DNA from 4 places in the Ammoniphilus soli genome. Region 4 is predicted to be linked to each of the others. Evidence: predicted binding sites of a transcription regulator. Region 4 holds the regulator's gene; each other region holds the start of a gene.
The links. Region 4 encodes Rex, which represses fermentation and respiration genes when NADH is low (regulators of the CRP and FNR family bind a similar motif). Its sites were predicted from a motif close to TTGTGAAATATTTCACAA; they were not measured.
Positions count from the first base shown of each region.

Region 1 (2,207 bases), on a different contig from region 4:
CAGGAAGTCTGATCCATATGGCCCTTCGCCCCCAAGCGATAAGGAATTCTCCTTTTCTTTCCAAATTATTTGATGTCGGACCACTTTTCTTATTGGCGCGGACACTTGGGTTTGTCTTTGCCCTTTTAACGTATTTAGAATTGGGTCCTGCATGGCTGTGGTCTGAAAATACGGGCGGATTATTGTTAGGTGGACTCATACCTGTTTTGTTTACCGTGTTTTTGTTTGCCGGATTGTTTTTGCCGCTCCTCCTTGATTTCGGTTTGCTTGAACTATGCGGTACCCTATGCGCGAAAGTCATGCGACCGATATTCACTTTGCCGGGCCGTTCTTCAATTGACTGCGTTGCTTCCTGGCTGGGGGATGGGACAATAGGGGTACTCTTGACAAGTAAGCAGTATGAAGATGGTTATTACACCCAAAGGGAAGCGGCCGTGATTGGGACAACCTTTTCTGTCGTTTCCATTACATTCTCCATTGTCGTTCTGGCCCAATTAGGCTTGAGTCATATGTTTTTCCCTTACTACTTGACCATTGTCGCAACCGGCCTGATTCTAGCTATCGTTATGCCGAGAATTCCGCCCCTCTCACGAAAAGCCGATAGCTTCTACCAAGGAAGGGAAAAGAAAGAGGAATCCATACCTTCGCATCTCTCCCCGTTCCAATGGGGTCTGTCCAATGCAGTCGTTCAAGCAAAGAAAAACGAGGGAGCTTCCGCATTTTTCAGGGGAGGTATTCAGAATGTAATCGACATGTGGCTTGGCGTCATTCCCATTGTTATGACGATCGGGACGGTATCGCTTATCATTGCTGAATATACCCCCGTGTTTCAATGGCTGGGAACACCCTTTATTCCGCTGTTAACCTTGATGCAAGTACCGGAAGCAGCAGCAGCGGCTCCTTCCATCGTTGTCGGCTTTGCGGATATGTTTTTGCCTGCTATCCTGGGAAGCGGAATTGAAAGCGAAATGACTCGATTTGTGATTGCATGTCTTTCAGTAACTCAATTGATTTATATGTCAGAGGTTGGAGGATTACTGCTAGGCTCGAAACTTCCTATTCATTTTAAGGATCTACTCGTGATCTTTCTCCTTCGTACTGTGATATCATTGCCTATTATTGTCTTGATCGCACATATGTTGTTTTAAGATTGCCTAAAGAAGAAGGGGCTGCACCTCAAATAAGATGAGGTACAGCCTTTTTGGATTTAAATCGATTTTCTGTAAACATGATCAATATTTTCCACCCAGTGAAGTTTATCACAACGAAAGAAAATAATACCGATTATACTAAAAATGTAAGAAGGAGGTGAATCCAATGGATCAGAAAAAAGGATCCATCAAAAGGCCTGCAAAGTGTATTGACTATGAGTGAGAGGATCTGATCAAGATGTTAGAAAAACTAAGAAGCGCCTATATGGTACCTGTATGGACGATTGTACGGGTTTGGTTAGGAATACAATGGCTGACGGCCGGTTGGCATAAGGCCATGGATGGATTTGATGCTACTGGATTCATTACGGGCGCCATTGCGAAGGCTGCAGGGGAAAAGCCGGTAGTGCAAGGCTGGTACGCTGCGTTTCTAGAAGGCTTTGCTCTTCCTAATGTAGAACTCTTTAACTTCCTAGTAGCTTGGGGCGAAGTAGCTGTAGGGCTAGGATTGATTCTAGGTACGTTTACAACCATCGCTCTCTATGCTGGAATCTTCATGAACTTGAATTTCTTGCTTGCCGGAACCATCAGCACGAACCCGATATTATATACCGTGGGCATTATTCTGCTTGCCATGGGAGCGGCAACTTATTCTTGGGGAGTTGACCGTTACATGATTCCTTGGTTGAAGGCAAGTTTCAACAAAACAATGAATCGTGAACATAAAGTAAACACTTAAGGGAGTCGAATATGTTTTTAATCATTTAAAGAGGACCTTGTTGCTAAAAAAGCAATGAGGTCTTTTTGTTCCTGGACCAAAAAATCAAAGCCGATTGCACTAGGCAACCGGCTCTTCCCCTTTAGCTCCCTGCTATCTTCAAGCAGACTTTCACGCTCTCTTCTATAATCTCCAATCCGTGCGTTAAGCCTTCACGGTCTATAATTAGAGGAGGCATAATCTTAAAAACTTCACTGTTAGGGCCTGAGGTTTCCATAATCAATCCCCGTTCAAAGGCTTCACTGCATATTCTCTCTGCCAAACCATCCACACGACAA
Region 1 is NZ_JBEGDL010000002.1:296,170-298,376, forward strand. It holds gene ABLT31_RS06160 (YjiH family protein) at 1-1,148, shown strand, start outside; gene ABLT31_RS06165 (DoxX family membrane protein) at 1,390-1,890, shown strand; gene ectB (diaminobutyrate--2-oxoglutarate transaminase) at 2,012-2,207, opposite strand, start outside.
Region 1: ABLT31_RS06165 (DoxX family membrane protein) is a predicted target of Rex. The motif match lies at 1,248-1,265, and genes of this name have one in related genera.

Region 2 (2,207 bases), on a different contig from region 4:
GGTAATTTTCCCTTACTATGGAGAGCGAACGGGGGATATCCTATTCTTTGGGTGATGAATTTACTTTGAAGGAGAACCCGCTATGGATTTGACAACAATCATAAGCATGGGGAGGTCTATGATGGGAATCTTGAGTGGAAATCCACAAAATGAACCAATGCATTACGGTGAGGTGTTTACAGTTTGGACTTATCTGTCCAGTGCAAAGGCGCTAGTGGCAGGTTACCAAACCTTTATAAACCATACGGGTGATGGAGACCTTCGCAATTTTCTTCAGGATTGTATTCAAACCAAGAAGCAGGAAATTACTCAGGTGGAAAATTTGCTGAAAGCCAATGGCGTAGGACTTCCTCCTTCTCCTCCAGAAAGACCTATTGCTAACTTGGAAAGCATTCCGGCAGGAGCACGTTTCATGGATCAAGAAGTCGCCACTTCGGTTAGCCGTGATATTGCAGCAGGGCTAGTTGCTTGCAGTCAAATCATTGGTCAATCGATTCGGGAGGACATTGCTGCAATGTTTGGGCAATTCCATGCATCAAAGGCCCAATTTGGACTTCGACTGTTACGCATCATGAAGGAAAAAGGATGGTTAGTTCCTCCTCCGCTTCATATGAATACGCCCGAACTTGCTCATGTATAGATCTAAAAGACCCTCGATGAGGGTCTTTTTTCTGTTCATTTATCAATTAAAAGAGGAGGGATCTATTTTTTACCTTAACATTTTAGACACAGTTTTGCCCTTAATCCGTAACAAAATAATCGGTGAACGTATGTTAATATATATTTACACAGTGATAAAAGGTTTAACACACAGAATCTAAATTAAATGGTCTTTAATTCGTTCTAGTAATACTTTTTTTGTGTGCTTTGTGAATTCATGCACAATTTTTCTTTCTAGAAAAGAAGATTGTGCATGAATTCACAAAACATAAACCCTTTTAGTCATTTTTAGTTAGTTTTGAGAGATATGACACAACATGGGTGGGATTAAAGGGGGCATAGTTTAAATTTACTGTTCTCGATAGAGACATGTGTTCATGTAAAATCTATTTGCTGCTAGCTTTTACACTGTAAAGAAAGGGGAATCTTTATGAACTTGAAATGGACATTTTTAAGCTTGGTTATCACTCTTACAACGGTGTTAACAGGGTGTGAACCATTGATGATCCTGGATCCTAAAGGACCGCAAGCTCAAACGCTAGCTAATGATATTATGCTATCGGCTTGGATTATGCTGTTTATTGTGATTGTTGTTTTTGCGCTATTGGTGTATATGCTAGTAAAATACCGTGCTTCTAAACAAAGAGAAGATTATGAACCGCCTCATATTGAAGGGAATGTGCTTGTGGAGGCGATTTGCGTGGGAATTCCGGTACTAATTGTTGCTTTCCTTTCCTTTGTTTCTGTTCAAAGCAACTATAAGGTCGAGGCAGCTCCAGAAGGATACGGAGATAAAGAACCACTGATTGTTTATGCTTCCTCCTCGAACTGGAAGTGGCATTTCAGTTATCCGGAAGAAGATATCGAAACGGTTAACTACTTGTATATTCCAACAGACCGGCCGCTTGAATTTAAACTTTACTCATACGGTCCGATCACCAGTTTCTGGATTCCGCAGCTTGGAGGACAGAAATACGCAATGAGTGACATGGTTAACACGTTACATTTGGCAGCAGACGTTCCAGGGGAATACATGGGAAGAAATGCAAACTTCAGCGGTAAAGGATTTGCAGAGAATACGTTTAACGTTACAGCAATGCCACAAGATGAATTTGATGATTGGGTAGAGGAAGTGAAAAAGACGGCACAGCCTCTTACTAAAGAAAAATTTGATGAGTTATTGGAGCCAGGCCATCTTGGACAGTCCACATACACCGGAACTCATTTAGGATTTTCACCACCGCCGGAAGGACATGATCACAAGGGGTCATCTGAAACTGAAGAAAAAGAGACCCATTCTGAAGAACATGAAGAACATAGCAGCATGGATCATTAATTTTTAATCATGGTTTAAAAAACAACGGGCTATACATTCACAAGGAATAGATTTCCTGAAAGGAGTCGGAAAAGTATGGATTTCTTTGCACGATTTGCCGTACCCCATCCAAGTCCTGCGATTTATGCATCAATGGTCGCTATTTTCCTTACTGTCATTGCCATTATCGCTGGACTAACCTATTTTAAGAAATGGGGCTATCTGTGGCGTG
Region 2 is NZ_JBEGDL010000001.1:571,456-573,662, forward strand. It holds gene ABLT31_RS03060 (MFS transporter) at 1-5, shown strand, start outside; gene ABLT31_RS03065 (DUF3231 family protein) at 122-640, shown strand; gene qoxA (cytochrome aa3 quinol oxidase subunit II) at 1,091-1,996, shown strand; gene qoxB (cytochrome aa3 quinol oxidase subunit I) at 2,072-2,207, shown strand, end outside.
Region 2: qoxA (cytochrome aa3 quinol oxidase subunit II) is a predicted target of Rex. The motif match lies at 868-885, and genes of this name have one in related genera.

Region 3 (2,207 bases), on a different contig from region 4:
CAGAGGAAGCGTTTTTCTCGAAAGGGGAGAGCGGGGGAACGATATGCTCATCTGCCTATAGGAAAGCGCTGGAAATCATCGATACGCGATATCCGCCGTCCCAGTATAATATTTATCCGTTCCATTTCTCGGATGGCGATAACCTGACTTCTGATAATGAACGATGCGTCAAACTGGTGGGAGAGCTCATGAAGCGGTCCAATATGTTTGGATATGGGGAAGTCAATCAATATAATCGCCACTCGACATTGATGTCCGCCTATAAGCATGTGAACGATCCGAAGTTCAAGTACTGTGTTATTCGAGAGAAGGGCGAGGTCTATAAGGCCTTGAAGTCCTTCTTTCAAAAACAGGAAGAAGCTGTTACGTAAAGCGAATTCAATCAGGATGCCAACTCAGCAATGGGTTGGTTTCTTTGTCCTGTAAGAATAGAAAAAAAAAGACACCTATGATCATGATGGCAGGTGTCTCGATTCTTTAGCTGTACGGCTTAGGTGCTTTTTGATGAGGGGGAACAATACTTGCTCCTCTTTAAATATGTGCTCTAGCTGATTGATTAGAATGCATTGGAGCGAGTATTGCAAATTCGGTTGATGTAGTTGTTTTTCCGCTGCCTCCAATTCATGGACAAGGACATCTAATTGTTTCCTAATCTGAGCATGCTCTTCTATTAGAAAGCTAGATATTTCTTGATCATTTGGATAATACATGTCTTTTAACAGGGGGAAAAGAATTTCTTCCTCTTGGTCTACGTGCTCAATGGTCCGTTGGAATAGGTACTGGATTATCTTCTTTAGCTCTGCAAAAGAAGCAGTCTCCATGATTTCCTGTGCAGTATTAGAAAGTTCCTTCAGATCATGGTGCTGCTGGATCAATAGGGATAAATGGTCAATTTTAGTGTTCTCTATCATTTTTAATCCCTCCCTTTAACTTCATTGTAAGACGAAGGAGAAGGACTTAGCTGTGAACAAATTCACAGTCTTCAAATCCCTCTCGTACCGGTATTCTTTCTATAGCAGTCATAAAGGGTAATTTCTATCTCATATACTAGTAAAAAGAAAATTTTAAGATTTCGGCTCTAATAAGGTGAGGTGAAAAAATGACGTCAGAGGAGAAAAAACAGCTAGAAAGGGCGATCGACGAAATAACGGAGATTGCTGTAGGCTTTGGTCTGGATTTCTATCCTATGCGTTACGAGATTTGCCCGGCGGATATTATATATACTTTTGGTGCTTATGGCATGCCCACTCGTTTTTCCCACTGGAGTTTCGGAAAGTCCTTTCATCGGATGAAGCTGCAGTATGATCTGGGATTAAGCAAGATTTATGAGCTAGTCATTAACTCTAACCCTTGTTATGCGTTTTTATTGGATGGAAATTCGCTCATACAAAACAAGCTTATCGTTGCCCATGTTCTGGCCCATTGTGACTTTTTCAAAAACAATATTCGTTTTTCAAATACCAATCGCGACATGGTGGAAAGCATGTCAGCGAGTGCGGAACGAATCCGCCAATACGAAATTCTTTATGGAAAGCAAGAGGTAGAGAGTTTCCTTGATGCCATTCTAGCTATTCAGGAGCATATTGATCCAAGCTTGTTCTCATCCAAATTAAGATGGAGCAGCAACGAGCGCAAATATAGCCAGGAGGCAACAAGAAGATCGCCAAAGGGTCAGTATGATGACCTTTGGGGACTTGATCCCGAAGAACAAGCTAGACGAAAGGCGTTGGAGGAAAGCGAGGTAAAGCCGGTAAAGTTTCCTCCTGAACCGGAAAAGGATCTGCTGCTCTTTATTGAAGGATACGCTTCACACCTGCAGGACTGGCAGAGGGACATTCTGACAATTATGCGCAATGAAATGCTATATTTCTGGCCGCAGCTAGAAACGAAGATTATGAATGAGGGTTGGGCTTCCTATTGGCATCAAAGAATCATAAGGGAAATGGAATTGACAGAATCGGAAACGATTGAGTTTGCCAAACTGAATGCCGGTGTCGTCCAACCATCAACTACAAGCATTAATCCTTACTACCTGGGGTTGAAGATGTTTGAATATATTGAACGGAAGTGGGATAACCCAAGCGCTGAAGACCAGCTCAAGTACGGCCGGGAAAAAGGGCAAGGGCGCAAAAAGATCTTTGAGATTCGGGAATTGGACTCGGATATTTCATTCATTCGCAACTACTTGACGAAGGAGCTTGTGGAAG
Region 3 is NZ_JBEGDL010000009.1:59,977-62,183, forward strand. It holds gene yhbH (sporulation protein YhbH) at 1-371, shown strand, start outside; gene ABLT31_RS17995 (hemerythrin domain-containing protein) at 453-911, opposite strand; gene ABLT31_RS18000 (SpoVR family protein) at 1,100-2,207, shown strand, end outside.
Region 3: ABLT31_RS17995 (hemerythrin domain-containing protein) is a predicted target of Rex. The motif match lies at 962-979, and genes of this name have one in related genera.

Region 4 (2,207 bases):
GAGCGAATGGCGCGGGCATTGGCGGGGGAAAACATTCACTTAACCGAACCTGTAGAAGGAAAAGTGACGTTAAAATCAGCCATTCACGGGTTGCTAAAGGTGCGTGAAGATATTATCCATATGGTAAATGAAATCGATGGAATCTCTCTATCCACCTTACTGAACAACCGCGTGGTTGAATCCGGTCAATCTTTAGCAGGAGTCCGGCCGATTCCGCTAATTATTGAGGAAGAGAAAATTGCCCATGTAGAGCAGATTGCCTCCCAACCCGCGATAACCGTTAAGCCTTTCCATTCTTTAAAGGTTGGAGTGGTGACGACCGGAAGTGAAGTGTACACGGGCAGAATTCAGGATAAATTCGGACCCATCATTCAAAAAAAGCTTCAGGCTTTTGGTTCCGAGATGGTTGAGCAGCGGTTCGCTAATGATGAAGCGGATCATATCCAAGATGAAATCAAGCATTTTATCGAGAAAAAAATGGACTTGATCCTTGTTACAGGAGGCATGTCGGTGGATCCGGACGATCGGACGCCTGGTGCCATTAAAGGGGTAGGAGCTGACATTGTCCGCTATGGGACACCGATGCTTCCAGGTTCTATGCTTTTGATTGCATACTTTGGGAATACCCCGATCATGGGATTGCCCGGCTGTGTCATGCATGATCCTTTTACCTCATTTGATGTCTTTTTGCCGCGGATCCTAGCAGGTGAAAAGATTACAGAAAAAGACATTACCTCCTTGGGATATGGAGGATTTCATACTTGTTAGCAATTAGACGGTGAGGAGGTGAGTTTATGGAACATGCCATACCAAAGGTTACGGCTAAGAGATTGCCCATTTATTTTCGTTATCTCGATCGGCTCTCCTCCCTAGGGATCCGCAGGGTCTCGTCAGCGGAGCTCAGCCGGTCCCTGAATATCGATCCAGCAACGATACGCCGTGATCTATCTTATCTGGGAGCCTTGGGCAGGAAAGGGTATGGATATGATGTGGAATATCTGATTCAATTTCTGCGAGAGTTCTTGAAGCAGGATGAGACCACACATGTCATTCTAGTTGGAGTAGGAAATCTAGGGACGGCTTTATTGCAGTATGACTTTTTGAAAAATAATGCGATGATCGTTGCCGCTTTTGATAATGACCCTTCGAAAGTGGGACAAAAAATTAATGGCATCCCCATCTATCCTCTAAACAACTTTGATAGGATCGTCCGTGAAGAACATGCTCTAGTAGCCATTTTGACCGTTCCTGTACAGGCTGCACAGGAGGTTACGGATCAATTGGTGAAGTCCGGCATCAAGGGAATCCTAAACTTTACTCCGACTCGGCTGCAGGTGCCAGACGACATAAAAATCCACTACATTGACCTTAGTGTGGAGTTGCAGTCACTCGTATACTTCTTGAAAAAAAATGAACCGGTGGTCGTAGAAGAAGATGAATGATAAAGAAATGTCCATGGTAGATCACCTGTCTGAGCTTCGCAAAAGGCTCATTTGGGTTATCGCCTGTTTTATCTTATTTATGATACTCGGCTTTTTAGCAGCACCAGCTGTAGTCGAACATTTGAAAAACGACCCGGCAGCATCAAACGTATCTTGGCACGTGTTCGGGCTCTCTGATGCGTTGCGCATCTACATGCAGGTATCTTTTATCATTGCCTTGGTCCTGACGATGCCTGTAATCCTTTTCCATGTTTGGCGCTTCATGTCTCCAGGCTTGACTGAGGTGGAGCAGAGGGCATTGCTTACGTATATTCCTTTTGCTGTCATTCTGTTGTTGTTGGGCATAGCATTCGGATATTATATTTTACTTCCTATGATTATTGGCTTTATGTCCAATTTCACCTCGGCTCTCGGGGCAGAGGAAACGTACGGGTTGACTCAATATTTTCAATTCATGTTTAACCTGGTATTGCCCGTAAGCTTATTATTTGAGCTGCCTGTCGTCATTTTGTTTTTAACGACCATTCGGATAGTCAATCCAATTATTCTCGCCAAGTGGAGAAAATACGCAGTTTTAGTATTTGTGACCATTGCAGCCATGGTGACACCGCCAGACTTCATCTCTAATATCCTCGTTTCCATTCCTCTCATCGCACTCTATGAAATCAGTATTTGGTTATCCAAATTTGTTTATCGCAGACAGCAGGAAAGAGATAAGGAATGGGAAAAGGATGAAGAAGAGTTTGCCATTATAGATACGGATGA
Region 4 is NZ_JBEGDL010000007.1:165,730-167,936, forward strand. It holds gene ABLT31_RS16045 (molybdopterin-binding protein) at 1-768, shown strand, start outside; gene ABLT31_RS16050 (redox-sensing transcriptional repressor Rex) at 795-1,442, shown strand; gene tatC (twin-arginine translocase subunit TatC) at 1,435-2,207, shown strand, end outside.